Regions from separate parts of the Pseudomonas sp. 18-147 genome, predicted to be linked through region 1. Evidence: predicted binding sites of a transcription regulator. Region 1 holds the regulator's gene; the other holds the start of a gene.
What was found. The regulator LexA, encoded in region 1, represses DNA repair genes until DNA is damaged. The targets are predictions, from matches to a motif close to CTGTNTNNNNANACAG.

Region 1 (15,169 bases):
CACCAACTCCAGCCCCCCGAAGGAGAACATGATGATCGCCAGGGTCATCACCAGGCCGCTGAGACCGTTGGGGAAGAAGCCGCCGCGGTCCCACAGGTTGCTCACCGAGGCTTGCGGTCCGCCACCGCCGCCGACCAGCAGGTAGATACCGAGCAGGATCATGCCGACGATCGCCGCTACCTTGATGATCGCGAACCAGAACTCGGTCTCGCCGAAGGCTTTCACGTTGGCCAGGTTGATCGCGTTGATCAGCACGAAGAACGCCGCCGCCGTCGCCCAGGTCGGCACGTCCGGCCACCAATACTGGATGTACTTGCCCACCGCGGTCAGCTCCGACATGCCCACCAGGATGTACAGCACCCAGTAGTTCCAGCCGGAAAGGAAACCGGCGAATCCGCCCCAGTACTTGTGTGCGAAGTGACTGAAGGAGCCGGCCACCGGCTCCTCGACGATCATCTCGCCGAGCTGGCGCATGATCAGGAAGGCGATGAAGCCGCCAATGGCGTAACCGAGGATCATCGACGGGCCGGCCGTCTTGATGACGCCCGCCGAGCCGAGGAACAGCCCGGTGCCGATCGCCCCGCCCAGCGCGATCAACTGGATGTGGCGATTCTTCAGGCCACGCTTCAGCTCGCCCTGGTGCAGATGTTGACCATCCATTGAAAAACCCTAAATCGAAGTGAGTAGTTTCTTGTTCTGGTTATCCACAGAAATGAAAAACGGGAGCCCGAGAGCTCCCGTTTTCCTCTACGCCTTGCGCATCAACGCGGGAAGGCCGGCGGGTTGACCCCAGCCATGTCTTCCATCACGCGCACTACCTGGCAGCTGTAGCCGAACTCGTTGTCGTACCACACGTACAGGACGACACGGTTGTCGTTGCAGATGGTCGCCTCGGCGTCCACCACGCCGGCATGGCGCGAACCGACGAAGTCGGTGGAAACCACTTCCTGGGAGCTGACGAAGTCGATCTGCTTCTGCAGGTCCGAGTGCATGGCCATCTGGCGCAGGTACTCGTTGATCTCTTCGCGGGTGGTGGCCTTTTCCAGGTTCAGGTTGAGGATCGCCATGGACACGTTCGGCGTCGGCACACGGATCGCATTGCCGGTCAGCTTGCCTTTCAGCACCGGCAGGGCCTTGGCCGCGGCGGTGGCGGCACCGGTCTCGGTGATCACCATGTTCAGCGGCGCGCTGCGGCCACGACGACTGCCCTTGTGGAAGTTGTCGATCAGGTTCTGGTCGTTGGTGTACGAGTGAACGGTCTCGACGTGACCGTTGACGATGCCGTACTGGTCGTTGACGGCCTTCAGCACCGGCACGATGGCGTTGGTGGTGCAGGAGGCGGCCGAGATGATCTTGTCGTCGGCGCCGATGTCGGTGTGGTTGATACCGTGCACGATGTTCTTCAGCGCACCCTTGCCCGGAGCGGTAAGGACCACGCGATCGATCCCCGGGCACTTCAGGTGCTGGCCGAGGCCTTCGGCGTCGCGCCACTTGCCGGTGTTGTCGACCAGCAGGGCGTTCTTGATGCCGTACTGGGTGTAGTCGATCGACGCCGGATCGTTGGAGTAGATCACCTGGATCAGGTTGCCGTTGGCGGTCAGCGTGTTGTTTTCTTCGTCGATGGTGATGGTGCCGTCGAACGGACCGTGCACCGAGTCCCGACGCAGCAGGCTGGCCCGCTTGACCAGGTCGTTCTCGGCGCCCTTGCGCACGACGATCGCGCGCAGGCGCAGGCCGTCGCCGCCGCCGGTCTTCTCGATCAGGATGCGCGCCAGCAGGCGGCCGATGCGGCCGAAGCCGTAGAGCACGACGTCGGTGCCTTCGCGGGCATCGCCGTTCTGCTTGCCGACCACCTCGGCCAGCTCGGCCTTGACGAAGTCCTCGATGCTGCGGCCGTTACCTTCTGCCTTGAACTTGGCGACCATCTTGCCCAGATCGACGGAAGCGGCGCCCAGCTTGAGCTCGCTCATCGCCTTGAGGATCGGGAACGTCTCGTGAACCGACAGCTCGGCGTCATCAGCCATGCGATGACGGGCGAAACGATGCGCCTTCATGATCGCGATCACCGAGCGGTTGATCAGACCACGGCCATGGATCGAGGTCACCACATTGTTATTGCGGTAGAGCTGGCCAATCAGCGGGATCATGGCTTCCGCGATGGCTTCACGATCGATCCATTCACCGAGACACTGGTCGGGCTTCTGAGTCACGGGCAATACCTTCCACATGTAGGGGATGAAAAAAGGGGCTACATTATGACCGCGCCGGCCAGGCTCGGCAATCTGCAGCAGTCGGAAGACTGACATCCAGCAGTCGGGAAAGTTACAATCCGGCGGGTCAAATTCCCGACCGGAGCCCAGCTTGCCCGTGTCCGTACTGCGTCTTCCCAGCCTGCCGGCCAGCGCCGGCAAGCAACACTGGGGCAACCTCCCCGGTGCCGCGCTGAGCCTGGCTGTCGCCGAGGCCGCCAGTTCCGCCAAGCGCTTCACCCTGCTGCTGACCGCCGACAGCCAGAATGCCGAACGCCTGGAACAGGAACTGCGGTTCTTCGCCCCCGACCTGCCGGTATTGCATTTCCCCGATTGGGAAACCCTGCCCTACGACGTCTTTTCGCCGCACCAGGACATCATTTCCCAGCGCATCGCCGCCCTCTACCAGTTGCCGCAGCTCAAGCACGGCGTGCTGGTGGTGCCGATCTCCACCGCCTTGCACCGCCTGGCGCCGACCCGCTTCCTGCTCGGCAGCAGCCTGGTCCTCGACGTCGGCCAGAAACTCGACGTCGAGCGGATGCGCCTGCGCCTGGAAGGCGCCGGCTACCGCTGCGTCGACACGGTCTACGAGCACGGCGAGTTCGCCGTCCGCGGCGCGCTGATCGACCTGTTCCCGATGGGCAGCGAGTTGCCCTTCCGTATCGACCTGTTCGACGACGAGATCGAGACCCTGCGCACCTTCGACCCGGAGACCCAGCGCTCCATCGACAAGGTCGAGTCGATCCGCCTGCTGCCGGCACGCGAATTCCCCCTGAACAAGGAAGCGGTCACCGGCTTCCGCGGCCGCTTCCGCGAGCGCTTCGACGTCGACTACCGGCGCTGCCCGATCTACCAGGACCTCGCCAGCGGTTTGACACCCTCGGGAATCGAGTACTACCTGCCGCTGTTCTTCGAGGAAACCGCGACCCTCTTCGACTACCTGCCGCAAGACACCCAGGTGTTCTCCCTGCCCGGCATCGAACAGGCCGCGGAGCAGTTCTGGAATGACGTACGCAGCCGCTACGAGGACCGCCGGGTCGATCCGGAACGGCCATTGCTGCCGCCGGCGGAAGTGTTCCTTCCGGTGGAAGACTGCTTCGCCCGGCTGAAGAACTGGCCACGGGTGGTCGCCAGCCAGGAGGACGTCGAGCCGGGCGTCGGGCGCGAGCGCTTCCCGGCCCTGCCGCTGCCGAACCTGGCGATCGAAGCCAAGGCCGCCGAGCCGCTGGCCGCGCTGCGCCGGTTCATCGAGGAGTTCCCCGGCCGCGTACTGTTCTGCGCCGAATCGGCCGGACGCCGGGAAGTCCTGCTGGAGCTGCTGGCCCGACTGAAGCTGCGCCCCGAGGAAGTCGACGGCTGGCCGGCCTTCCTCGCCAGCCAGGCACGCCTGGCGATCAGCATCGCGCCGCTGGACGAGGGCCTGCTGCTGGACCATCCGGCCCTCGCCCTGGTCGCCGAAAGCCCGCTGTTCGGCCAGCGCGTCATGCAGCGCCGGCGCCGGGAAAAGACCCGCGACGGCGGCGACGCGGTGATCAAGAACCTCACCGAGCTGCGCGAAGGCGCGCCGGTGGTGCACATCGACCATGGCGTCGGCCGCTACCTGGGCCTGATCACCCTCGAGGTGGACAACCAGCAGGCGGAATTCCTCATGCTGCAATACGCCGAGGACGCCAAGCTCTACGTGCCGGTCGCCAACCTGCACCTGATCGCCCGCTACACCGGCGCCGACGACGCCCTGGCGCCGTTGCACCGGCTCGGCTCGGAAACCTGGCAGAAGGCCAAGCGCAAGGCCGCCGAGCAGGTCCGCGACGTCGCCGCCGAGCTGCTCGACATCTACGCCCGCCGCGCCGCCCGCGAAGGCTTCGCGTTCAAGGATCCGCAGGCCGACTACGCGACCTTCTCGGCCGGCTTCCCGTTCGAGGAGACGCCGGACCAACAAAGCGCCATAGAGGCGGTGGTCGCCGATATGCTCGCGCCCAGGCCCATGGACCGCCTGGTCTGCGGCGACGTCGGCTTCGGCAAGACCGAAGTGGCGATGCGCGCGGCGTTCGTCGCCGTGCATAGCGGCAAGCAGGTGGCGGTGCTGGTGCCCACCACCCTGCTCGCCCAGCAGCACTACAACAGCTTCCGCGACCGCTTCGCCGACTGGCCGGTGAGCGTCGAGGTGATGAGCCGCTTCAAGAGCGCCAAGGAAGTCGAGAATGCTGCGCGGCTACTGGCCGAAGGCAAGATCGACATCCTCATCGGGACCCACAAGCTGCTCCAGGAAGACGTGAAGTTCGCCAACCTGGGGTTGGTCGTGATCGACGAGGAACACCGCTTCGGGGTGCGCCAGAAGGAGCAGCTCAAGGCCCTGCGCAGCGAAGTGGACATCCTCACCCTCACCGCCACGCCGATCCCGCGGACCCTGAACATGGCCGTCTCCGGCATGCGCGACCTGTCCATCATCGCCACGCCGCCGGCGCGCCGCCTGTCGGTGCGCACCTTCGTCATGGAGCAGCAGAACGCGGTGATCAAGGAAGCGCTGCTCCGCGAACTGCTGCGCGGCGGCCAGGTGTACTACCTGCACAACGAAGTGAAGACCATCGAGAAGTGCGCCCGCGACCTCGCCGAACTGGTCCCGGAGGCGCGCATCGGCATCGGCCACGGACAGATGCACGAGCGCGAGCTGGAACAGGTGATGAGCGACTTCTACCACAAGCGCTTCAACGTGCTGGTGGCCTCGACCATCATCGAGACCGGCATCGACGTGCCCAGCGCCAACACCATCCTCATCGAGCGCGCCGACAAGTTCGGCCTGGCCCAGTTGCACCAGTTGCGCGGCCGCGTCGGTCGCAGCCACCACCAGGCCTACGCCTACCTGCTGACACCGCCGCGCCGTCAGATGACCCCGGACGCCGAGAAACGCCTGGAAGCCATCGCCAACGCCCAGGACCTGGGCGCCGGCTTCGTCCTCGCCACCCACGACCTGGAGATCCGCGGCGCCGGCGAGTTGCTCGGTGACGGCCAGAGCGGGCAGATCCAGGCGGTCGGCTTCACCCTCTACATGGAAATGCTCGAACGGGCGGTGAAGGCCATCCGCAAGGGCGAGCAGCCGAACCTCGAGCAGCCGCTGGGCGGTGGGCCGGAGGTCAACCTGCGGGTGCCTGCGCTGATCCCCGAGGATTACCTGCCCGACGTGCATGCCCGGCTGATCCTCTACAAGCGCATCGCCAACGCCCCTGACGAGGAAGGTTTGCGCGAGTTGCAGGTGGAGATGATCGACCGCTTCGGGCTCCTGCCCGATCCGGCGAAGAACCTGATGCGCCTGACCCTTCTGAAGCTGCAGGCGGAAAAACTTGGAATCCTCAAGGTCGATGCCGGACCGCAGGGCGGTCGTATAGAATTCGCCGCCGATACCCAGGTCGACCCGCTGGTATTGATCAAGCTGATCCAGGGCCAACCGAACCGCTACAAGTTCGAAGGCGCAACCCTGTTCCGCTTCCAGGTGCCCATGGAACGACCGGAAGAACGCTTCAATACCCTGGAGGCGCTGTTCGAGCGCCTGACACCGCAAACCACCTAAGGATTAGCCTATGCGCTTGTTCCGTTGCCTTGCCCTGCTGCTCTCACTGGCCGCCCCCGCGGCATTCGCCGGCGGTCCCTACCAGGTGGAACTGGTGGTGTTCCGCCAGGCCGGCGATGCCGTGCCGTCCAGCCAGCCGGCCCCGGACGACTGGGCCACCGGCGCACAGCCGCTGGCCAGCGACGCCCTGCGCGCCACCGCGCTCGACAACCAGCTCGCCAAGCTCAGCCAGGACAACGGCTACACCGTGCTGCTGCACAAGGCCTGGCGCCAGGACATCGGCGAGACCCCGGTGAAGATCGCCCTCAGCGAAGGCCAGGAACAGGATCATCATTTCCCGGTGGAAGGTACGCTGACCCTCAGCCAGGTGCGCTTCGTCGACATGGAGGCCGATTTCTGGGTCAATCGCTTCGGCGACGACGGTTTCCTCGCCGGCAGCCAGCACATCAGGCAGGGCACGCGGCTGAAGAATGGCGAACTGACCTATCTCGACCATCCGAGCCTGGGCATCCTGATCAAGGTGGTGCCGGTCGGCGCCCGTCCCGCCGCCCCCAATCCCATGGAAATGGAAGAACAGCAGGCACCGGCGGACGCGCCCCCCGTCGAAGGCGGCTTCGACGCCGCACCTCCTGCGCAATAGCGAAAAAGGCCGCAATAGCGGCCTTTTTTTCGTTGCGATGGCCGCCTAGCCGGCCAGGACCCGCGCCAGCACCTCGCGCACCTTGCCGATGCCATCGTGCAACGCCTGTTCGATTTCGGCCATGGTGATGATCCCCGCCGACTTGCCCGCCGCGGGATTGACCACCAGCGCCAGGCAGGCGTAGGGCAGGTCCAGCTCGCGGGCCAGTGCCGCCTCGGGCATGCCGGTCATGCCGACGATATCGTTGCCGTCCCGCTCCAACCGGGCGATTTCCGCCACCGTTTCCAGGCGCGGCCCTTGGGTGCAGGCGTAGACCCCATGGCTGCTGTGCGCCAGCCCCAACGCACGCAACGCCTCGATCAGGCGCTGGCGCAACGGCTCGTCATAGGGGTGGCTGAAGTCGATATGGGTGACATGCTCGATATCGCCGGCAAAATAGGTGTGCTCGCGTCCCGAGGTGTAGTCGATCAACTGGTGCGGCACGCACAGGTGCCCCGTTCCCATCGCCGCATGGATGCCACCCACCGCGTTGACCGCGATCACCGCCTCGGCACCCGCCTGCTTCAGCGCCCAGAGATTGGCGCGGTAGTTCACCTGGTGCGGCGGGAAGCGGTGCGGATGACCGTGACGTGCCAGGAACAGCACCTCGCGCCCGGCGTAGCGGCCACGCTGGAGCGGCGCGGACGGCGCGCCATACGGCGTTTCGATCGGCAGGGACTCGCCCAGCGTCAGCCCTTCCAGCTGGGTCAGGCCGGTTCCTCCGATAATCGCGTAGACACTCATCGACAGCTCCCTCAATCAATCAGTTGCGCGGCGCGCAACGCGGACAGTGCTTCCAGCCAGCGCGGCTGCTGGCGATAGTCGGTATTCGCGTAGCCCTTGCCACGCATGCGTTGCAGACGCGACGGCGGGGTCACCTTCAGGCGTTGCAGGGCAGCCAGGGCCAGCTCGGCGGAAGCCCGGTCGTTGCACACCAGGCCCATGTCGCAGCCCGCGGCCAGGGCGGCCTCGATGCGGCTGGCGGCGTCGCCGACCACATGGGCGCCGGCCATCGACAGGTCGTCGCTGAATATCACCCCGTCGAACTTCAGCTCGCCGCGCAGGATCTCCTGCAACCAGCGCCGGGAAAAGCCGGCGGGCTGCGGGTCGACCTGCGGATAGATGACATGGGCCGGCATCAGCGCGTCGAGCTGTCCGGCCAGGCGGGCGAACGGAACCAGGTCGCTGCGCCGGATTTCCTCGAGACTGCGCGCGTCTTCGGGAATCGCCACATGGGAATCGGCCTCGGCCCAGCCGTGACCGGGAAAATGCTTGCCGGTGGCGGCCATCCCGGCGGCATGCATGCCGCGAATGAAAGCACCGGCAAGCAGCGCGGCACGCTCCGGGTCGCCCTCGAAGGCGCGGCTACCGACCACGGCGCTGCGCTGGTGATCGAGATCCAGCACCGGCGCGAAACTCAGGTCGAGGCCGACCGCCTGCACCTCGGTCGCCATCAGCCAGCCACAATGCTCGGCCAGCTCTTCGGCATTGGGGTTGTCGGCGATCGCGCGCATCGCCGGCAGGCGCACGAAGCCCTGGCGCAGGCGCTGCACGCGCCCTCCTTCCTGGTCGACGGCCAGCAACAGGTCGGGACGGATGGCGCGAATGGCCGCACACAGTTCGCGAACCTGGGCAGGATGCTCGATGTTGCGAGCGAAGATGATCAGCCCGCCCACCTCGGGGTGGCGCAGGATTTGGCGGTCCTCGGCGGTCAGCCAGGTGCCGCCGATGTCGAGCATCAGAGAGCCTTGCATGAAGAGTCCTATGGCCTGGAAATCAGCGAAGCCCGCCGTCACGGGCCTCAGACAGCGCACACTGTACTGCACCCGGCAGAAAGACTTAAGTCCCGGGGCGGTACCGCGCGCCTGCCAATGGAGCCGGCCTGGCGCATGGAGTTCCGCCCGGAGCACAGAGAAAGGAGAAAAGAAAACGGCGCCCTGGGGCGCCGTCTGCGATCAGGCCTTGGCGGGCGTCTTGTTCCGCGGGCGCAGTTGCGCCCCGGCCAGCAGCGGATCGTCGATGCCGCTCTCGGCGCGCATGCCGGCAGCGAAGAACGGCACCATCAGGTGCATCACCTGCTCGGTGGAAGTGTTCACGCCGAAATCGGTTTCCGCCATCGCCCGCAGGGCCTTGATCCCCGACATGCTGAAGGCGGCCGCGCCGAGCATGAAGTGCACGCGCCAGAACAGCTCGATGGGCGGCAGCTTCGGCGCAGCCTCGTTGACCAGCAGCATGTAGCGCCGGAAGACCTTGCCGTAGACCTCCTCCAGGTACTTGCGCAGGTGCCCCTGGCTCTGGCTGAAGGCCAGGCCGAGCAAGCGCATGAAGATCGACAGGTCGTTGCCGCTGCGCGGCTTCACCGCCATCGCCTGGGACACCAGCAGGTGCAGGAGGTCCTCCAGGGTGGCGTGCTGGGCCTCGGGCTTGGCCTGGCGACGATCCAGCTCCTTTTCCAGGCTGGCGCAGAATGGCCCGAGGAAGCGCGAGAACACCGCCTGGATCAGCGCCTTCTTCGAACCGAAGTGATAATTCACCGCCGCCAGGTTGACCCCGGCCTTGCTGGTGATCAGACGCAACGAGGTTTCGGCGAAGCCTTTTTCCGCGAACAGCTGTTCCGCCGCATCGAGAATGCGTTCGACGGTTTCCGACTGGGCCATGGTTTCTCCGCCTGACAAACACTTGTTTGAAACATACGTTTCAGCCACATCCCTTGTCAAGCGGCAGATGACGCACCAGTCAGGAAAATTACAGAGAAGTCCCGAAAAACGGAAGCAAGACACTGGCCAACTTCATCGTGACGCAGGACGAAATGTCATGCGGAAAATCATTGCCACGCCCCGCTCACTGTATATAATCCCAGTCACTGGATAAAAACACAGAGCGACGACATGCAGAAGCTGACGCCCCGCCAAGCCGAGATCCTCTCCTTCATCAAGCGCTGCCTGGAAGACCACGGCTTTCCGCCGACCCGGGCGGAAATCGCCCAGGAACTCGGCTTCAAGTCGCCGAACGCCGCCGAGGAGCACCTCAAGGCGCTGGCACGCAAGGGCGCCATCGAAATGACTCCGGGCGCCTCTCGCGGCATCCGCATTCCCGGCTTCGAACCGCATGCCGCCAACGACGATGAGGGCCTGCCGGTGATCGGACGGGTCGCCGCCGGCGCACCGATCCTCGCCGAACAGAACATCGAGGAATCCTGCCGGATCAATCCCGCCTTCTTCAATCCTCGCGCCGACTACCTGTTGCGCGTGCGCGGCATGAGCATGAAGGACATCGGCATCCTCGACGGCGACCTGCTGGCCGTCCACGTCACCCGCGAAGCGCGCAACGGCCAGGTGGTGGTCGCGCGGATCGGCGAGGAGGTCACGGTGAAACGCTTCAAGCGCGAAGGCAGCAAGGTCTGGCTGCTGGCGGAAAACCCTGAGTTCGCTCCGATCGAAGTCGATCTGAAGGAGCAGGAACTGATCATCGAAGGCTTGAGCGTCGGCGTGATCCGGCGCTGACAGGAGATACCATGCAGACCTCCCACTCGCTGCCCAGCGCCCAGTTGCCACTGTTCCAGGAAGCGTTCTGGGCCAGCAACGGCGCACCCTTGCTCGACGATGTCATCGACAGCCCTTCCAGCGCCTCCATCGAGGAACCCGCTGCCTTTAGCGAACTTTCGCTCAGCGGCCTGCCGGGGCACTGCCTGACCCTGCTCGCACCGATTCTCCGCGAGCTCAGCGAGGAACAGGATGCCCGCTGGCTGACCCTGATCGCTCCGCCGGCGAGCCTGACCCATGAATGGCTGCGCCGCGCCGGCCTGAACCGCGAGCGCATCCTGCTACTGCAGGCGAAGGACAACGCCGCTGCCCTGGCGCTCAGTTGCGAGGCCTTGCGCCTGGGCCGCAGCCACACCGTGGTCAGTTGGCTGGAGCCGCTGAGCCGGGCGGCGCGCAAGCAACTGTCCCGCGCCGCCCAACTGGGCCAAGCACAGAGCCTGAATATTCGTCTGGGTTGAAAAAACGGCGGGGGACAGCGTTCAGTGCAGGACGCGGGGGCCTTCGTCGTGTTCCATCTCGCCCTCGGCAAGACGACCGGCCATTTGCACGCCGACATTGAACATGGCCTTGGCCACTTCGACATGCTGGCCTTGCAGGAAATTCTTCGCGTCCCCGGAGAACTCCAGGGTCACCAACGCCTCCTCGTCATCGGCGCGACGCAGCACGATGCGCCCGTCGGGCATTTCTACGATTTCAAGGAAGGATGTTGGCATGACAGACGCTCTCTACGAAGACGCGACATTGTAACAGCCCATCCAGTGCATCCCTAGCCCGCATCCGCCTTCCGGTTCCCCTCTCGCGCCTGTAACGGCGGTTCCAGAGCGCCCGGACGGCATCCGCTAAATTTTTTTGCTGGCAAATCAACCGAGTGGAACGGTAGGAAAATGTCCTACCGCTGATCGGCGAATGACGACGGCGTTACAGCTCCGTCAGGCTCTCGCGAAAACGCAGGACCAATTGCTTCAGCGACTGCCGCCATTCCTCGAGGGTTTCGCGAGAAAGCAAGGGGGCTTCTTCGTCGATACTCACGGCAACGATCAACGGTGTGCTGGGGTCGATCTTCGCTGCCTTGGTCGGTCGCGGCGGCAGGAACAGCTCGGAGTAGGCGCCCAGCAACTGGCCCAGCCAGGTTTCCGGCTGCGACGCCAACTCCACCAGTTCAGCCAGCTCGGGGCTGGGCGCGGCCGCCAGCACTTCGGCATTCAGCAATGCATCCACGCGAGGAGCGGCAGCCTGCGGCAGACGGTAGTAACCGGCGATCTCATGGCATACACCGAGCACTGCGCCATAAAGGTGGAACAGCGCCGACTCGCGCTCCCCCTGGATGATCGCCTGGGCATTCATCGCCCGCTCGGCATCGGCTCGCTTCCAGGCCTCCAGAGCCAACCCGGCGAAATACAGCTTCTGGTTGGTGCGGGTATAAAGCTCTTGGGCCATGCCGGTACTCCCGATTAAAACTGGAAGGAATGCGGAGCGCAGGCCAGGTCAGCGCCCGGCCTTCGCGCAGTATAAGCGCGCCCCATGCAAGCGGGCGCGCCATCCATCAGCGCTTGTCTTCGACCTTCCACTTGCCGCCATCGTAGAAGGCGCGCCAGCCGGTGGGCTTGCCATCGACCTCGGACTGCACGTATTGCTCCTTGGTCTTGCGGCTGAAACGGATCACCGCGGGACGGCCGTCCGGGTCTTTCTGCGGGGCGTCGCAGAGGTAATGGTACTTGGGATCCAGCTCGGCCTTGTGCGGGATGATCTCGCTCACCAACGGCGCGCGGGTCTCGCGGTTCTTCGGGAACTGGCTGGCGGCCAGGAACATGCCCGAAGCGCCGTCGCGCAGCACGTAGATATCGTCCACCTTCTCGCACTTCAATTCAGGCATGCGGATGGCGTCCATCTTCGGCGGCGCCGCCTCGCCATTCTTCAGCAGCTTGCGGGTGTTCTTGCAGGTCGGATTGGTGCAACCGAAGAACTTGCCGAAACGGCCGGTCTTCAACTGCATCTCGCTGCCACACTTGTCGCATTCCAGGCTCGGCCCTTCGTAGCCCTTGATCCGGTACTGGCCTTCCTCGATCTCGTAGCCCGGACAGTCGGGGTTGTTGCCGCAGATATGCAGCTTGTGTTTCTCGTCCAGCAGGTAGGCGTCCATCGCGGTACTGCAGATCGGGCAGCGATGCTTGCCACGCAACACCCGCGACTCGGACTCGCCCTCGTCGTCCGCGGCGATCTCGTCGCCGGGAATCAGGTTGACGGTCGCCTTGCAACGCTCCTTCGGCGGCAGGCTGTAGCCCGAGCAGCCGAGGAACACGCCGGTGGAGGCGGTACGAATCATCATCGGCCGGCCGCACTCGCGGCAGGGAATGTTGGTCAGGGTCGGCTGGTTGGCGCGCATCCCCTTCTCGCTGACTTCGGCCACCTCGAGCTTCTTCTTGAAATCGCCGTAGAACTCGTCGAGCAGGTGCTTCCAGTCGCGCTCGCCCTGGGCCACGTCGTCGAGATGCTCCTCCATCCCGGCGGTGAAACCGTAGTCCATCAGGTTGGCGAAGCTCTCGTTGAGCCGATCGGTGACGATGTCGCCCATCTTCTCCGCATAGAAGCGGCGGTTGTGGGTGGTTACGTAGCCGCGCTCCTGGATGGTGGAGATGATCGCCGCGTAGGTCGAGGGGCGGCCGATACCGCGCTTCTCCAGTTCCTTGACCAGGCTCGCTTCGGAGTAGCGCGCCGGCGGCTTGGTGAAGTGCTGGCTCGGATCGAGCTTGATCAGCTTGAGGTTCTCGCCTTCCTTCATTTCCGGCAGGACGTCGTCCTCGCCCGGCTTGCTCTGCTGCGGCAGTACCCGGGTATAACCGTCGAACTTGAGGATGCGGCCCTTGGCGCGCAGCTCGAAATCGCCGGCGGTGACGCTCACGCTGGTCGAGAGGTATTCGGCCGGGGTCATCTGGCACGCCACGAACTGGCGCCAGATCAGGTCGTACAGGCGCTCGGCGTCACGCTCCATGCCGGACAGCTGGGTCGGCTTGAGGTTGACGTCGGAAGGACGGATCGCCTCGTGCGCTTCCTGGGCGCCCTCCTTGCTCGAGTAGACGTTGGCCTTGCCCGGCAGGTACTTCTGGCCGAACTCGTCCTCGATGAAACCGCGGACCATGCCAATGGCATCGGCCGACAGGTTGGTCGAGTCGGTACGCATGTAGGTGATGTAGCCGGCCTCGTAGAGACGCTGGGCCATCATCATGGTCTTCTTCACCCCGAAGCCCAGGCGGTTGCTCGCCGCCTGCTGCAGGGTGGAAGTGATGAACGGCGCCGAGGGTCGGCTGGAGGTCGGCCGGTCCTCGCGCTTGGCGACGCTATAGGCCGAGGCCTTGAGCTTTTCCAGGGCCGCCATGGCCTGGGCTTCGTTGAGCGGCTTGAAGGCCTCGCCCTTCTCACGGGTAACCTCGAAGCGCACGTTGGCGCCCTTGGCGGTACCGAGGTCGGCATGCACTTCCCAGTACTCTTCCGGGACGAAGGCGCGAATCTCGCGTTCGCGCTCCACCACCAGCTTCACCGCCACCGACTGCACGCGGCCGGCGGACAACCCACGGGCAATCTTCTGCCAGAGCAGCGGCGAGACCATGTAGCCGACCACGCGGTCGAGGAAACGCCGCGCCTGCTGGGCGTTCACCCGGTTGATATCGAGCTCGCCGGGCTGGGAGAAGGCCTCCTGGATGGCCTTCTTGGTGATTTCGTTGAATACCACGCGCTTGTAGCGGCTTTCGTCGCCGCCGATGGCTTCCCGCAGGTGCCAGGCGATGGCCTCCCCTTCGCGGTCCAAGTCGGTCGCGAGATAGACGGTGTCGGCGTCCTTGGCCAGGCGGCGCAGCTCGTCGATGACCTTTTCCTTGCCGGGCAGGATCTCGTACTTGGCCTTCCAGCCATGCTCGGGGTCGACCCCCATGCGCGAGACCAGTTGGCGCCTGGCCTTCTCCTTCGGTGACAGCGCCGGCGCCTCGGAGGCGCTCTTGCGGCCCTTGGCCGCCGGCTCCTTGGAACTCGACGAACCACTGGTGGGCAGGTCACGGATGTGGCCGATGCTCGACTTCACCACGTACTGGCTGCCCAGATACTTGTTGATGGTCTTGGCCTTGGCCGGGGATTCCACGATGACCAGCGATTTACCCATGGATCGGAAGGTTCCTGCGTCGAAAAGATGAATATAAAGGAGGGAGCGACTAGCGCGGCACCGCTATATATAGTGGCGAACGAGCCAAGGTCAAGCGCGGTCTTCCCCGCCGGGAGCTTTCTGCAAGCCCAGGGGATCGGCCTCGGGACTCACCAGGACGAAGCGCGGCACCCACTCGCCATCGACCTCCACGGCCTCGGTGAACATCTCCAGCGGACGCACCCAGAGACCGAATTCGCCGTACAGCGCCTGGTAGATCACCAGCGCCTCTTCCGTCTCCGAATGCCGCGCGACACCCAGGACCCGGTAGTTCTGTCCCTTGTAATGACGATAGAGCCCAGCCTGCAGGTCCATGTTCCTTACCTTGTCTCGAAAATCGGAAAACAACGGCACAATGCCGACATACAACAGCCCGGTATAGGCACGGATCGCACAATAGGCAAACCCGCGCTCCCGGGGCGTCATTCGCTCGATACAGCCGGAAACGACTGACACTGAAAAACGAAAGCCGGGGCACGAGGCCCCGGCTTTCCCCTTCGACGAACGCTTAGATGCGCTCGAAGACGGTGGTGATACCCTGTCCCAGGCCCACGCACATGGTGGACACGCCAAGGGTACCGCCGTTCTGCTTCATCACGTTCAACAGGGTGCCGGAAATGCGCGCACCGGAGCAACCGAACGGGTGACCCAGGGCGATGGCGCCGCCGTGGAGGTTGACCTTCTCGTCCATCTTGTCGAGCAGCTTGAGGTCCTTCAGCACAGGCAGGGCCTGGGCGGCGAAGGCTTCGTTGAGTTCGACGAAATCGATGTCGGCGATGGTCAGGCCGGCACGCTTGAGCGCCTTGTTGGTCGACGGCACCGGGCCGTAGCCCATGATCGCCGGGTCGACACCCGCCACGGCCATGGAGCGGATCACCGCCATCGGCTGGATGCCCAGGTCCTGGGCGCGCTGGGCCGACATCACGATCATGCAGGAGGCACCGT
Region 2 (15,169 bases), 2.8 Mb from region 1:
CCGGCCTCTTCCAGGCGTTCGGCGCTGGGGGCCTGGTCGCTCCAGCGGCCGCAGCAGTTGGCCAGGACGTCGACCTGCTCGGGCGGCAGACCCAGGGCCTTGGCTACGTCGCGCACCGCGCCGGCGCCGTGGTAGGTGCTGACCACCGCGGTCAGCGCCGCGCGCTGGCGTCCGTAGCGTGTGAAAACGTACTGGATGACCTCCTCGCGGCGCTCGTGTTCGAAATCCACGTCGATGTCCGGTGGTTCGTTGCGCTCGCGGGAAAGGAAGCGCTCGAACAGCAGGTTGGTCCGGTCCGGGTCCAACTCGGTGATGCCGAGGGCGAAGCACACTGCCGAGTTGGCCGCCGAGCCGCGGCCCTGGCAAAGGATTTTCCGGCCCCGGGCGAAGGCGACGATGTCCTGCACGGTGAGGAAATAGCTTTCATAGCCCAGTTCGGCGATCAGCTCGAGTTCTCTCCCGATCTGCTTGCGGACCTTGGCGCTCGCGCCGTTCGGCCAGCGCCTGGCGATGCCCTGTTCGGTGAGATGGCGGAGCCATGACGCCGGGTCGTGTCCGGCCGGTACCAATTCGCGTGGGTACTGGTATTTCAGCTGTTCCAGATCGAACCGGCAGCGTTCGGCGATCTTCAGGGTTTCCGCCAGCAGGGCTTGCGGGTAGATCCCCTGCAGGGCCTCCAGGGTACGCAGGTGGCGTTCCCCGTTGGGGAAGAGATAGGCGCCGGCCTCGCTGACCGGAAGATGGTTGCGGATCGCTGTCATGCAGTCCTGCAGGGCTCGCCTGCCGCGGGCGTGCATGTGGACGTCGCCGCAGGCCACGGGCGGTAGCCGGAGATGCGAGGCGAGCGCGAGCAGTTTGTCCAGGCGGGCATCGTCATCGGCGCCGCGATGCAACTCGACGCCCAGCCAAAGGCGCTGGGGGAAGCGTTCGCGGAGCCAGGCAGCCTGCTCGTCCCCATGGTCGTTCGGCAACCAGATCGCCAACAGGCCGGCGAGCGGCTGTTGCAGATCTTCGCGCAGCAGCCGGTAGTGGCCCTTGTCGGCTTGTCGCCGGCCGCGGGTGATGAGGCGACAGAGGTTCTGGTAGCCCTCCAGGTCCTCCGCCAGGAGGACCAGCTTGGGCCCCTGTTCGAGGCGGATTTCGCTGCCGACGATCAGTTGTACCTGATGCTCCCGCGCCGCCTGCCAGGCCCGCACGATACCGGCCAGGCTGCATTCGTCGGTGATCGCCAGGGCCCGATAGCCCAGGCGTGCTGCACGGGCGAAGAGTTCCGCGGCGCTGGAGGCGCCGCGCTGGAAACTGAAGTTGGACAGGCAATGCAGTTCGGCGTAGGCGCTCATGCGAACCAGCCATGCAGCCACAGCGGCCCTTCGCTGCCGACCTCGCGATAGACCCAGGCACGTTGTCCGCTGCGGGTTTCCACCAGGTAATAGTCGCGGCGGATGTCTTCGCCATCCCACCAGCCCGACTCGATCCGCTCCGGGCCGGCCAGCACGGTGGGCAAGGCCTCGCCGAGGGGGCGTGGCTCCGCCAGCAGCCAGCCGGGTCGGAGGCCGCAGGCTGCCGGCGATTGCGCCCTGTCGCAGCTGTGCGGCCGCCAGCTTCGCTCCGGACGGTGTTCGGCGACGGCGCTCAGGCCCTGTACCGCCTCGTCGCCCAGCCGCGCGCGCAGGCGTTCCCGCAACTGTTCCCAGCCGAGATACTGCTGTGGGCGCTCGTCGAACAGTTCGCGGTGCTGCGGCGTGAAAGGAGGCAGCTCGCGGGCCTCCAGGCGCACGGCATGCACGGGGGCGGGCAGTTGCAGCTGTTCGAGACGGCCGCGGGTCAGTTCGAAGAGCATGGCCGCCTCGCGTTCGGCGCTGAGCAGGCCGACCGTGACCTGGCTGTCGGCGCGCCCGTGATGCTCCAGATGCAGGGTGAAGCGCTGCACGCCGCTGTCGCGTCCGGCGAGAAAGGCGGCGAGATCGGCGCTCAGCCGTCGCAGGGGGAAGAGCAGGGCCTGGTGCGATTCCACGTCGAAATTGAGTTCGATGCGCAGGTCGAAGGTGTCCGGCGGCCGGTAGTGCTCCAGCGCCAGTGGGCTGCGGCCGCAGAGGCGGTCGATGTGCAACAGCAGTTCGGCCGGGAAGCGACGGGCCAGGGCGGCGCGCGGCAACTCGAGGACCTGGCGCAGATAGCGCAGTCCCATGCGTCCGAGGGCGACAGCCAGCTCCCGCGAGAGTCCCAGGCGGTCCAGCGGAAGGGCGGACAACTGGCGTTGCAGCGCTGTCTCGTCCTCGATGGCCAGGCCGTCGTGGCTGTTCGCCAGGACCCTCGCCGCCACCGGGTTCGGCGCCAGGCACAGGCGATGGCGGAAGCCCAGCGCCGTGAGTTCCTTGCGCAAGCGGGCCTCGAAGCGTGGCCAGGGGCCGAACAGGGCAAGGCTGGACTGCACTTCCAGCAGCAGCGCACGCGGATAGTGCAGGCTGACCTGCGAGCTGAAACCGTAGGCCCAGGCGGCGAGGAAGGCCTGCCAGCGCTCCACGGCGGCGAGGTCGTATTCCGCCGTGGCGAAGTCCCGGCTCAGGGCCTGGGCGGCGATCAGCGATTGACCGGGCTTCAGGCCGAGCGCGCGTGCCGCTGGGTTGACCGCCTGCAACTGCCGGCGCTGCGCTGGGCCGCCGAGCAGCGCCAGCGGTGCGTCGGGATTGCTCCGTTGACGCAGCGCGCTGTCCATGGCCAGTTGCGGCAGGAGAATGCAAGCCCAGAGCATGGCCGCCTCATTGCCAGGCGCTGGCCGGCAGGGCGGTCGCCGGCGCGAGGCCGCCCCGGCACTTGAGGATGCGCAGGCGTGGGGGGCGGGTTTCGATGCACAGGCGTAGCGCTGCCGGCGAAGGGTTGACCGCTTCGCGCAGGGGGCGATAGGCGAAACCCAGGGCCTGACCGCTTTCGGCGGCGACCTGGAGGCGGCGCAGGGCGCGGTCGTCGGCCTGCTGCGGCCAGCACAGCACTGCGGCGCAACTGCCCGAGCGCAGGCACTGTTCGGCAGCCCACAAGGCGTCGCGTCCGCTGGCCTGCAACAGGACCAGGTGGCGCAGGTCGACCGCGGCGGCCAGCCAGGCCTGCGGATAAGGTACGTAGGGGGCGCCGACCAGGACGACACGACGTTGCGCCTGGGTCAGGCGAGCGAGGGTCGGCATCAGTAGTTGCAGTTCGCCGACACCGTCGCGGGCATGGAGGATTTCGCTCAGGGCATGCTCCGGCCAACCGCCGCCGGGCAGCAGTGCGTCCAGGCGCGCATGCCCGGTGGGCAGGGAAGAGCCGGCCGGTACGGCGGACTGGCCTTTCCAGATCCTACGCGCGTCGAGCAGCGCACTCAGCGCTATGCCATTGCCTCGTCCGGCGACGGCTGCGGGTGGGGTGATGTCGGCTACGGATGAAAGGGAGGCCAAGGAAATAACTCGAATGCTGTATGTAAATACAGTATTTGCTGTAGTCCTTTTCTGGTCAATGGCAGTCGGTCGGCATCCTTTCATGTGACACTGAGATTCAATAACGAATATAATTGAGAATCGTTATTGATCCTGGGCGCGCTATGTCAGCCCAGTGCGTTCCGTCCCTCGAAAGGAATTCCCCTATGGATACCCTGGCCCCTGAATCCACTCGGCAAAATCTGCGTTCGCAACGCCTCAACCTGCTGACCAACGAGCCGCACCAGCGCCTGGAGAGCTTGGTGAAGAGCAAGGAACCCTTCGCCAGCCGGGACAATTTCGCCCGCTTCGTCGCCGCCCAGTACCTCTTCCAGCATGACCTGGAGCCGCTTTATCGCAACGAAGCGCTGGCCCGCCTGTTCCCCGGCCTGGCTTCCCGCGCCCGCGACGACGCCGCTCGTGCAGACCTGGCGGACCTCGGCCATCCGGTGCCGGAGGGCGACCAGAGCGTGCGCGAGGCCGACCTGAGCCTGGCCGAGGCACTGGGCTGGCTGTTCGTTTCCGAAGGTTCGAAGCTGGGCGCTGCGTTCCTGTTCAAGAAAGCCGCCGCGCTCGAACTCGACGAGAACTTCGGCGCCCGCCATCTGGCCGAACCGGAAGGCGGCCGCGCGCAAGGCTGGAAGAGCTTCGTGGCGATCCTCGACGGCATCGAGCTGAACGAGGAAGAAGAGCGCCTGGCCGCCAAGGGCGCCAGCGATGCCTTCAATCGTTTCGGCGACCTGCTGGAGCGTACCTTCGCCTGAGGGGCGTTCCTTGTCCTTTGATCGGCGGCCAACCTCGCCGACGACGATTGCCCCGGCCTGGTTGCCGGGGTTTTCTGTCTTGCGCCGCCGGCCAGGAGCGCGGACCTGCGGAGACCCTTAGCGAGGCGGCCGCTGCGCTTCCACTGAGTTGCCGAACGAGGTGCCCAGGCGAATGCGCGTCGCCGATTGGTTGTACAGGCCGAGCTGGTTTGGCGGACGCCGGACGATGGCGGCGGAATCCAGCTCCTGTTCGCGGCGGGCCCTGGCCGCGCTGTCAGGATCGGTCATCTGCTGGCTCAGGCATTCATAGGACAAAGCCTGGTAGCCGTTGACCTCGGTGTTGATGCAGTTCGCCGGCGGCGTCGGCTCGTCGGCCAGGGTGGCGTTCATGGCCAGGCCCAGGATCAGGGCCGGCAGAACCTGCGATGAACGGTGCATGGCGATTCTCCCGCGCTGGGATGGTGGTTTCCCGCTTATACGGCAATCGGTGAAAACATGTCACCGCAGGTACCGTCACACCACAGTCACACAGTGCCATCAGGATGTCCCTCCTGGGTGATGGCCATCTGGCCTGAACCGGGTAGTTCGGACTGGAATCCGTTGATGTCGATCCTCGGGGTGGCAAGGTCGTGCGCAGTGTCGTTGCTCGGTCTCGGCATGCTGCTGCCGGCGTCCGGCGCCGTGCCGGGCGATGGCGGCAGGCCGCCGTTGCGCCTGGCGGTGCACGCGTTCGATATTCCTCCGCAGAGCCTGGCATCGGCGCTGGTGACCTACAGCGGGGTGACGGGAATGGCGGTTCTGGTGGATGGCGAGCTGGCTCGTGGACGGCGCTCGGCCCGCTTGCAGGGGCGCTTCACCGCCAGCGACGCCCTGACCCGACTGCTCGGCGGAACCGGCCTGATGGCGCGCTACACCAGCCAGGAAGCGTTCACCCTGCTGCCGGCGCAGGCCGTCAGGAACGCTGCGCCGCTGCCGGCAGAGATGCCGAAGGTCGAGCAGCCGCTGGATCGCCGCTACGCGGGAGCGGTCCAGGCGGCGCTGGAAGAACAGTTGTGCCGCTCGCCGCGCACTCGTCCGGGTACCTATCGCGCGGTGCTGCAACTCTGGATCGGTCGCTTCGGCGAGGTTCGCCACAGTCGCCTGCTCGGCTCGACCGGCGACCCGCAGCGGGACAGCGCCCTGGTGGAAAGCCTGCGCGGCGTGCGGGTGATGCAGGCGACGCCCGCTACGCTGGCCCAGCCGCTGACCATCCTGTTGCTGCCGAAGACGACGGGCAAGGCCATGGAATGCAAGCTGACGGAGGGAGTGGGAGGGTCATGAGCGATTCGCGGCAAAGCGCGATGGTGAAGCTGTTCCTCGCCTCCTACGACGACTTCAAGGCGCGCCTGAAACGGCGCCTGGGCTCCGAGGACCTGGCGTGCGACGTGCTGCACGAAACCTACCTGAGAGTCGACCGGCTGGATGATGCCCTGGAGGTCAAGAAGCCCCAGGCCTACCTGTTCCGTATTGCCCTGAACATTGCCGCCGACCGCCGCGAGGGCGACGCCCGCCTGCTCACCGGGGAGGAGGTGGCGGAGCTGTTGCAGGTGGCCGACGAAGGCCTCGACCCGGAGCGCATCGTCGGCGGTCACGCCGAGATCCGTCGCCTGCTGGAGGCGCTTTGCGAACTGCCGGCGCGGCGTCGGCAGATTCTCATCGCCTCGCGCCTGGAAGAGACGCCGCATGCGGAAATCTCCCGTCGCTTCGGCATTTCCACCCGCACCGTGGAGAAGGAACTCAAGGCCGCCCTGTGGTTCTGCGCGGAGCGCCTGGAAAGAAAAGTCATCCAGAGGTTCGGTCCCGGGGCCGGAAAACCGTCATAAGCATAAGCAGGTGGAAAACCGCCGCCATATCCATCCCATGAGCCATTCCGGTGTCCGTACAGCACAGTCATGACAGCCTCAGACTCCGCCGCCGATGAAACCGGCGACCTTCGCCACGAAGCGCACGCCTGGGTGATCAGCCTGACCTCCGGACGCGTCACCCAGGGCGACGCGCGGGCCTTCCGCCAGTGGTGTGCGCGCAGCCCGCAACACCTGCGAGCGTTCGTCGAGGCGCGCGATCTCTGGCAGGCACTCGGCAGTGCCGCCGCTCTGCCGCTGGAGCCGCCGGCCGTGGCGCAGATCGCGCCGAGGCGTTTCGGTCGTCGCTGGTTCGTCGGCGGTGCGCTGGCCGCCTCGGTGGCGTTGTTCGTCTTGCGCCCGTCGCTGCTCGACCATGGCCTGGGCGGCGCCGACTATGTCACGGCGGTCGGCGAGCAACGCCAGGTGCAGGTGAGCGGCGAGACGCGGATCGAGATGAACACCCGCACCCGCCTGAACGTGCGGCGCAATCAAGAGCAGCAGGAAACCATCGAACTGCTCGGCGGCGAGGCCGAGATCATCGCCAGCCACCCGCCGCAGAGCAGCCTGCGGGTGATGGCCGGGAGCGCCTGGCTGAGCGCCAGCCGGGCCCGCTTCAACGTGCGCAGCAGCGGTGACGTCTGCGTGGTGACCTGCCTGGAGGGCAGCGTGCGGCTCGAACACCTCGGCCAGCGCCTGGACCTCCAGGCCGGCCAGCAGCTGACCTTCGACGAGCGACGCAACGGTCCGCCGGTGCCTTTCGACGTTGCCGAGGTGATGGCCTGGCGCGAGCGCATGCTGGTGTTCAACGACGTACCGTTGGCCACGGTGATCGACGAAATCAACCGCTACCGTCCCGGCATGCTCCTGCTGCTGGACAAGGCCCTTGGCCGACGCCGGGTCCAGGCCCGTTTCAGCCTCGATCAACTGGCCGACGTGGCGACCCTGATCCGCGATGCCTATGGCATCGAGGTCACCCGCCTGCCGGGCGGGGTGGTGCTGCTCGGCTGAGCCACCGCTTCATTGCAGGGCCACCACCCGTCGATAGCGCTCCACGCCGTTGCGGGTGACCCGCGACAGGCTGATCTCCAGTCCGCTGGCGCGGACTTTGCTGCGTGCCGGCAGGCGCGTCCAGCCCTTTCCCGGCACCCAGGCACGGATCTCGAACCGACTCACGTCGTCCAGCACAGCCACCCGCTCCGCCAGCGGCGGCAACGGCAGGCGGTCGCCGCTGGGCGAGGCGGCGCGGTAGAGGATCTTGCCCTGTCGCCACCAGCGCACGCGCTGCAGCGGCGCGCCTGGCTCGGTACTGGCGCGGACGATGTCCAGGCGCAATGGGATCTCGCTCAGGCGCTTCAGTGCGAGTCCGGGCGGCAGGCTGTCGCTGGCCCGGATCGGCTCGTCGCCGCTGGGCAGGCCGGTCTCCTCCCGGATGGCGCTGTGCAGGGCGATGTCGCGCTCCAGTTGGTTCAGCGCGCGCAGTAGCGCGGCGCCCTGCTCGGTGCTGTCCTCCAGGTGCGCGCTGGCCCGGGCGATGCTGTCCAGGCCGCGCCAGGCCATCAGGCTGACGATGGCCATGAGCATGATCGCGACCATCACCTCGATCAGGGTGAAGCCGGCTTGCCGGCGCCGCGTCGTCGCGCGTTCAGCGTACCCGGACATGGCCGTTCGCCTCGCGCAGCACGGTGACGCTGTGTTGGCCGTCGGAGAGCGTTATCCGCAACGGCGCGCCGATCCATTCGGCGTCCAGCAACACCGGTCGCGGCGGGCGCACGCTGACCCGCAGAGGCGCGGCCTGCCAGTCGCGCGCGCGCAATTCGGTGTCGGCGGCGAAGGCGTCGGTCTTGCCGCGATAGGCCTGCGGGCTGAAGCGATAGCCCTTGGCGCTGGGCTGCCAGAGGATCGGCGTACCGCGTACCCGCGCTTCGCCCTGGGCTATTTCCAGCAACCGCGCCAGGCGCGCGGCATCCTGGCGCAGCAGGCCCGTCGGGTCGGGGCGGGCGCTCAGGCTGATGGCCGCCGTGGCGATGCCGACGATTACCAGCACCACCATCAGTTCGATCAGGGTGAAACCGCCTTGCCGGGGTCGCCTCACCGGATGCCGCTCCGCGAAGAGAGAGGTTTCCAGAGTGCCCGACGAAGATGATCGGCTTGTGAAACATAACGGAGAGAATTCCGCGCTAGGCTGGTGCCGGGGCGCCGTTCGTGGCGCCCGTCGCCCATACGCCAGGAGAGCCCCGCCATGCCGGCCATGCCCCGTATCGATCCGCCCCGCCTGGTCCAGTTTGCCGCCGTGCTGGCGATCCTCGCCGGCCTGCTGTTCTGGGGCTATCTGTTGCTGGCGCCGATTCCCGGCGTGGTCCAGGCCGAGGTCGCCGACGTTCCGCCGCCCAGCGGCGAGGACGCCGCTCAACGCTGGTTCGCGGCGCCTTCCGGTGAGGTCGAGGTGCAACTGGCGGGATTGATCAGCGGTGGTCCCGCGGCGATCGCCATCCTCTCGGTGAACGGCGCGCCGGCCCAGGCCTATCGCGAGGGCGAGGTCCTGGCGCGTGCGGCGAAGGTGCGGCGGATCGAGGCCGACGCGGTGCTCATCGAGCAGAACGGCGAGGTTCGCCGGGTGGCCATGCAGCGGCTCGCCGAACCGCCGCCGCTGGCTACCCTCAAGCGCGGTTGAGATCACCGGGAGCGGCTCAGCAGGGTGTTCAGGCGCGCCAGCGGCACCGCCTGTTCGCGCTGCGTGCGCACACGGATTTCCACCCACAGTAGCGCGGGGTCGTCGGTGGCCTCGACGCGTTGTTCGCAGTACAACCGCAGGCGGCCCTGGGAGCATTCGAAATCGCTGTTTCCCGGAGCCGCGCCGACGCCCAGGCGTAGCTCGGCGAGCCGGCTCTCCGCTGCCAGCAGGGCCAGCGACTTGTCGCGCAACAGACCGTTGCCGTCGGTCATCAGGCCCACCGCGCGGATCGCTGCGGCCAGGGCGATGGCGACGATGGCCAGCGCGACCAGCACTTCGATCAGGGTGAAACCGCGGGAAGACAGGCGCGTGGACATCGCGGAAAGGTCGGCGAAAGGGGACTTCCAGGCTAGCCGGGAAATCTGACCGATCCCTGACAAAAGCTCGGGAGGGCGCCCCCGCGAGCCATCCCCGGCGCCTGCCGGAAAGCCCGGCTCCAGGGCCTTGCGGGCGCCTCCGGAAGAGCGGCGCACCCGAGGATTTTCAATATCGTTGACATATCTTCCTGAAACAATCCGCGGCGAATCGAACCATGCCGAGGAGTGTCGAGATGGATGTCGTGCAGTTCAGCTCCAGCCCGAAAGGACATCGGGGACAGCGGGGCTTCACCCTGATCGAGATCATGGTGGTGGTGGTGATCCTCGGCATCCTCGCCGCGATGGTGGTACCCAAGGTGCTCGACCGTCCCGACCAGGCCCGTGCCACCGCGGCGCGCCAGGACATCTCCGGGCTGATGCAGGCGCTCAAGCTCTACCGCCTCGACCAGGGCCGCTATCCGAGCCAGGCGCAGGGCTTGAAGGTGCTCGCGGAGCGTCCTGCCGATGCCTCGGCGAGCAACTGGCGCTCGTACCTGGAGCGCCTGCCCAACGACCCCTGGGGCAAGCCCTACCAGTACCTGAATCCCGGCGTGAACGGCGAGATCGACGTGTTCTCCCTCGGCGCCGACGGGCAGCCGGGCGGCGAGGGCATCAACGCCGACATCGGCTCCTGGCAGCTCTGAGCGCGCCATGAACGGTCATCGCCAGCGCGGCATGGCGATCATCAGCGCGCTGCTGATCGTCACCGTGGTTGCGGTCATAGCCGCCGGCCTGATCGCCCGCCAGAGCGCATTCATCCGCGCCCTGGAAAGCGAGCAGCTACGCATCCAGGCCGGCTGGATGCTGCGCGGCGGCCTGGAATGGAGCCGCCAGTTGCTGCTCGAGGACAGCCGCCGCGACCCGCTGACCCGCCTCGACCAGCGCTGGGCGCAACCGATGCGTGGCTTGCGTCTGAGCAGCGCCGAATTGCCGTTCAACGGCCAACTGGAAGACGAGCAGGGCAAGTTCAACCTGCGCAACCTGTTGGTCGACCAGCGCCCCGATCTCCAGGAGCGAGCGAACTTCGAACGCCTCGCCGGTCTGCTCGGCGTGCGCCCGAAGGAGACGCGGCTGATCGTCGAGCGGGTACTCGATTCCTATGCACGGCTGCCCGCCGAAGCGCCGCCGGCCGAGACGCAACCCGCAGGCTTCGACAGCGGCCGCGAGACTTCGCCGGGCGCCGTGTTGCGTGCGCTTCCGGCGCGCATGCCGGCGCTCAGGCGTCTCGACGACCTGGCCCGGCTGGGCATTCCGCCGGCGACCCTGGAACGCCTGCGGCCCTACGTCACCATCCTGCCCGAAACCACCTGGATCAACGGCAACACCGCGCGCGCCGAAGTGCTCGCCGCCTGTGTCCCCGGCCTCGGGCTGGACCAGGCGCGGCGGGTGCTCGGCGAGCGCGACCGGGGCCGCTGGTTCCTCAATCGCGGCGACTTCGTCAACCGCCTGAACATGCCGCAATTGCAGGCGCAGTCGGTGAAGGTCGGGATCACCAGCGACTGGTTCCTGCTCACCGCCTATGCTCGGCGCGACCGGCAAGAGGTGCGCCTGCAAGCCCTGGTGCAGCGCAAGGCCGGTGAAAGCACGGCGGTCAACTGGGTGAGGGTGGGCTCATGAAAGCCACCTGGCGTTGCCTGCTGCCGCCGCTGAGCGAGTTCGCCGAGGCGGCGCCGCTGCATTGCCTGCGCCTGGATGCGCGCGGCGCGGTGCAGGAACGAATCGAGGCCTCGCTCGCGGAACTGGCGCGGCGACGCCAGGGGTTGCCGGTGGCGCTGTTCCTGCATCCGCGCGATTGCCGCCTGGTCAGTCTCGAACTGCCGGCGCTGCCTGCGGCGAAGCTCGCCGCCGCGGTGAACTGCGCGGCCGAGGCGCTGGTCCTCGGCGATCCGGCGCAGCTACGCCTGGCCCACGGCCCGCGCGGCGCCGACGGGCGCCTGACCTTGGGGTGGTTGGAGGCGTCGGCGCTGGCCTCGCTGGAGCAGGCCGTGCAGCGGCTGCGGCTCGACGTGCGGGAGGTGCAGGCCGCGCCGTTCCTCCTGCCGTTGCGCGATGACGGTTGGGTGGCCGGCGAGTGGGACGGCCATCTGCTGTTGCGCCGCTCGCTGAGCGACGCTGCGGTCCATCCCTTGCCGGAGCAGGGCCTCGCTGAGGTCCCGCAGGAGTTGCGACTGTTCTGGCTGGGCGAGCGACCGGCGTGGCGCTCCGCAGCCCTGGAGCGGGCCGAGGCGCTGGACGAAGCGCTGCGCTGGAGCGGGCCTGCCAGTCCGTGGGGATTGGCGCTGAAAGCGCCGGCGACGAGCGCCGGCAACGGCACCTGGAAGATGCCCCTGATCTGCGCTGCCCTGGCCTTGCTGGTGTGGGTCGCCGGTCTGAACCTGTACGCCGGGCAACTGGCCGGGCAGGGCCAGTCCTTGCAACGGCAGAGCAGTCAACGCGTGCAGCAGGCCTTCCCGGAACTGCCGGTGGTGCTCGATCCGCTGCGCCAGGCTCGCGAGCGACGCGACGCCTATCTGGCCGGCAAGGCCGATGGCGATGCCGTACCGGGGCTGGCCGCGCTGCTGCATGGCGCCGGCGAGGCGATGCCGTTCCTCGCCGGGCGCCTGCAACGACTGGACTACCACGCCGGCGAACTGGACCTGGAGCTGCTGCCGGGACCGCCAGGCGGCGATGCCGCTGCCTGGCAGGGCGAGTTGGGCAAGCACGGGTTGCAGGCCGATGCCTCCGACAAGGGCTGGCAGGTGCGCGCCATGGAAGCGCCGCCAGCGCCGGCCGCTGGCGCGGCAGACAGTGGCACTGCCGAGGCGGCTGCCGATGAAGATGAATAAGCGCCTGGCGGGCCTACTGAATACCCCGGCGCAGCGCTGGAGTCCCCTGCTGCTGCGGCTGCAGGCCTACTGGCGGCAACTGGCGCCGCGCGAGCGCAAGATTCTCGCCGGCGGTGGCCTGGCGCTATGCCTGGCGCTGACCTGGCAAGTGTTCATCGATCCGCCGCTGGCGCGGATCGAGCATTGGCAAGCCGAGCTGCCGCGCCTGCGTGCGCAGGCCGCGGCGGTGGACGGCGTGTTGCGCGAGGTCGAGGCGTTGCGCGGTCCGACCCTGAGCGGTACGGCGGACGCCGAGGCGATCCGTCGCAGCCTGCGCGATCAGGGACTCGACGGTTTCCAACTGGACGCCCCGCAACCGGGCCAATGGCAACTGGACTTCGCCAGCGTGTCCGGCGAGGCCTTGCTGCGCTGGCTGGCGCGCAGCCCGGCGGCGTTGCGCCTGAGCGTCAGCGAGGCGCAGGTGACGCGTCTTGACGCTCCTTCCGAGGAGCGCTCTGGCTCTTCGAGCGAGCCGTCCGGCGGGCTGGTGTCCGCCTCGATCCATTTGCAGTCGTCTTCCGCTCCCAAGGATTCCCCATGAGGCAATCAGCTTTCCACCATGCCCGGCGTCGTTGGCCTGTACTGGGCGTGGCGCTGGGCGCGCTGCTGGTCGCGGCGTGTAGCGAGACGCCGAAGGTCCCCGGCGTGCCCCCGGCCGACGAGGAAGTCGGCCGGCCGCTGAGCAGTGTCCGCTCCGGTGCGCCGTTGCGCAGCGCCGACGTCCGCGAGCGGCCCCAGGCCGAGCAGGCCCGCCGCGCGCTGAGTGCCGGACGCGGCGTGGCGCGCTCCGGTGGCGTGGCTCCGGTCTCAGCGACAGCGGCCGAACTCGGCGAGCAGCCGGTCAGCCTGAATTTCGTCGATACCGAGGTGGAAGCGGTGGTGCGCGCGCTGTCGCGCGCCACCGGCCGGCAGTTCCTGGTCGACCCGCGGGTGAAGGGCAAGCTGACCCTGGTTTCCGAAGGCCAGGTGCCGGCGCGCACCGCCTACCGCATGCTCACCAGCGCCCTGCGCATGCAGGGCTTCAGCGTGGTCGACGTCGACGGGGTCAGCCAGGTGGTGCCGGAGGCCGACGCCAAGCTGCTCGGCGGGCCGGTCTACGGCGCCGACCGGCCGGCGGCCAACGGCATGGTCACGCGGACCTTCCGCCTGCGCTACGAGAACGCGGTGAACCTGATCCCGGTACTGCGCCCGATCGTCGCGCAGAACAACCCGATCAATGCCTATCCGGGGAACAACACCGTGGTGGTCACCGACTACGCGGAAAACCTCGACCGGGTCGCCGGGATCATCGCCAGCATCGACACCCCCAGCGCCAGCGACACCGACGTGGTACCGATCCAGAACGGCATCGCGGTGGACATCGCCAGCACCGTCTCCGAACTGCTCGACAGCCAGGGCAGCGGCGGCGCCGAGCAGGGCCAGAAGACCGTGGTGCTCGCCGACCCACGCTCCAACAGCATCGTGATCCGCTCGCCGAGCCCAGAGCGCACGCAATTGGCGCGCGACCTGATCGGCAAGCTGGACAGCGTGCAAAGCAATCCCGGCAACCTCCATGTGGTCTACTTGCGCAACGCCCAGGCGACCCGCCTGGCCCAGGCCCTGCGCGGGCTGATCACCGGCGACAGCGGCGGCGAGGGCAACGAGGGCGACCAGCAGCGCGCGCGCCTGAGCGGCGGCGGCATGCTCGGTGGCGGCAATAGCGGTACTGGTAGCCAGGGCCTGGGGAGCAGCGGCAATACCACGGGCAGCGGTTCCAGCGGGTTGGGCGGCAGCAACCGCAGCGGCGGCGCCTATGGTGCGATGGGCAGCGGCCAGGGCGGCGCCGGACCCGGTGCGATGGGCGAGGAGAACTCGGCGTTCTCCGCCGGCGGGGTCACCGTACAGGCCGACGCCACCACCAACACCCTGCTGATTTCCGCACCCGAGCCGTTGTACCGCAACCTCCGCGAAGTCATCGACCTGCTCGACCAGCGCCGCGCCCAGGTGGTGATCGAAAGCCTGATCGTCGAGGTCAGCGAAGACGACTCCAGCGAGTTCGGCATCCAGTGGCAGGCCGGCAACCTCGGCGGCAACGGCGTGTTCGGCGGGGTCAACTTCGGCCAGTCGGCGCTGAACACGGCCGGCAAGAACACCATCGACGTGTTGCCCAAGGGGCTCAACATCGGCCTGGTGGATGGCACCGTGGACATCCCCGGGATCGGCAAGATCCTCGACCTCAAGGTGCTCGCCCGGGCGCTGAAGAGCCGCGGCGGCACCAACGTCCTGTCGACCCCGAACCTGCTGACCCTGGACAACGAGTCGGCGAGCATCATGGTCGGCCAGACCATACCCTTCGTCAGCGGCCAGTACGTCACCGACGGCGGCGGTACCAGCAACAACCCGTTCCAGACCATCCAGCGCGAGGACGTCGGCCTGAAGCTGAACATCCGTCCGCAGATCTCCGAGGGAGGAACGGTCAAGCTCGACGTCTACCAGGAGGTCAGCAGCGTCGACGAGCGCGCCAGCACCGCCGCCGGGGTGGTCACCAACAAGCGCGCGATCGATACCAGCATCCTCCTCGACGACGGCCAGATCATGGTCCTCGGCGGCCTGTTGCAGGACAACGTGCAGGACAACACCGACGGCGTTCCCGGACTCTCCAGCCTCCCCGGCGTCGGCTCGCTGTTCCGCTACCAGAAGCGCTCGCGGACCAAGACCAACCTGATGGTCTTCCTGCGTCCCTACATCGTCCGCGACGCCGCCGCCGGCCGCAGCATCACCCTCAACCGCTACGACTTCATCCGCCGCGCCCAGCAGCGCGTGCAGCCGCGCCACGACTGGAGCGTCGGCGACATGCAGGCTCCGGTGCTGCCGCCGGCGCAGCAGGGCATCCCGCAGGCCGCCTACGACTTGCGCCCGAGCCCGCGGCCGCTGCGCGCGGTACCGTTGGGCGAGGCGGCGCCGCTATGAGCCTGCTGCCCTACGCCTGGGCCAAGGCGCAGCGCGCCTTGCTGCGGCCGGGCGAGCATGGCGCGACCCTGCTGGTCAGCCCGCGCACGCCCGGCTGGGCGATCAGCGAGGTGCGCCAGCGGCATGCGCTGGCCAGCCTGGAGAGCGTCCGCGACGACGAACTCGACACCCTG

Region 2: the regulator LexA is predicted to act here: its motif matches at 3,448-3,463, upstream of imuA (translesion DNA synthesis-associated protein ImuA).

Annotation. Positions count from the first base shown of each region.
Region 1 covers NZ_CP182296.1:2,262,775-2,277,943, reverse strand. Annotated here, with positions in the region: gene ACM0M4_RS10960 (amino acid permease) at 1-660, opposite strand, end outside; gene ACM0M4_RS10955 (glyceraldehyde-3-phosphate dehydrogenase) at 762-2,228, opposite strand; gene mfd (transcription-repair coupling factor) at 2,368-5,814, shown strand; gene ACM0M4_RS10945 (CsiV family protein) at 5,825-6,454, shown strand; gene ACM0M4_RS10940 (S-methyl-5'-thioinosine phosphorylase) at 6,500-7,237, opposite strand; gene nagZ (beta-N-acetylhexosaminidase) at 7,249-8,247, opposite strand; gene psrA (transcriptional regulator PsrA) at 8,449-9,150, opposite strand; gene lexA (transcriptional repressor LexA) at 9,382-9,996, shown strand; gene sulA (SOS-induced cell division inhibitor SulA) at 10,008-10,493, shown strand; gene ACM0M4_RS10915 (hypothetical protein) at 10,515-10,748, opposite strand; gene ACM0M4_RS10910 (DUF6586 family protein) at 10,954-11,472, opposite strand; gene topA (type I DNA topoisomerase) at 11,579-14,185, opposite strand; gene ACM0M4_RS10900 (DUF1653 domain-containing protein) at 14,276-14,539, opposite strand; gene fadA (acetyl-CoA C-acyltransferase FadA) at 14,733-15,169, opposite strand, start outside.
Region 2 covers NZ_CP182296.1:5,054,110-5,069,278, reverse strand. Annotated here, with positions in the region: gene dnaE2 (error-prone DNA polymerase) at 1-1,361, opposite strand, end outside; gene ACM0M4_RS24110 (Y-family DNA polymerase) at 1,337-2,752, opposite strand; gene imuA (translesion DNA synthesis-associated protein ImuA) at 2,760-3,365, opposite strand; gene pigA (biliverdin-producing heme oxygenase PigA) at 3,617-4,213, shown strand; gene ACM0M4_RS24095 (hypothetical protein) at 4,331-4,651, opposite strand; gene vreA (TonB-dependent outer membrane receptor VreA) at 4,817-5,533, shown strand; gene vreI (RNA polymerase sigma factor VreI) at 5,530-6,075, shown strand; gene vreR (anti-sigma factor VreR) at 6,145-7,104, shown strand; gene ACM0M4_RS24075 (PulJ/GspJ family protein) at 7,114-7,755, opposite strand; gene gspH (type II secretion system minor pseudopilin GspH) at 7,739-8,188, opposite strand; gene ACM0M4_RS24065 (type II secretion system protein N) at 8,336-8,767, shown strand; gene gspI (type II secretion system minor pseudopilin GspI) at 8,770-9,144, opposite strand; gene gspG (type II secretion system major pseudopilin GspG) at 9,378-9,827, shown strand; gene gspK (type II secretion system minor pseudopilin GspK) at 9,835-10,800, shown strand; gene gspL (type II secretion system protein GspL) at 10,797-12,008, shown strand; gene ACM0M4_RS24040 (type II secretion system protein M) at 11,995-12,588, shown strand; gene gspD (type II secretion system secretin GspD) at 12,585-14,996, shown strand; gene gspE (type II secretion system ATPase GspE) at 14,993-15,169, shown strand, end outside.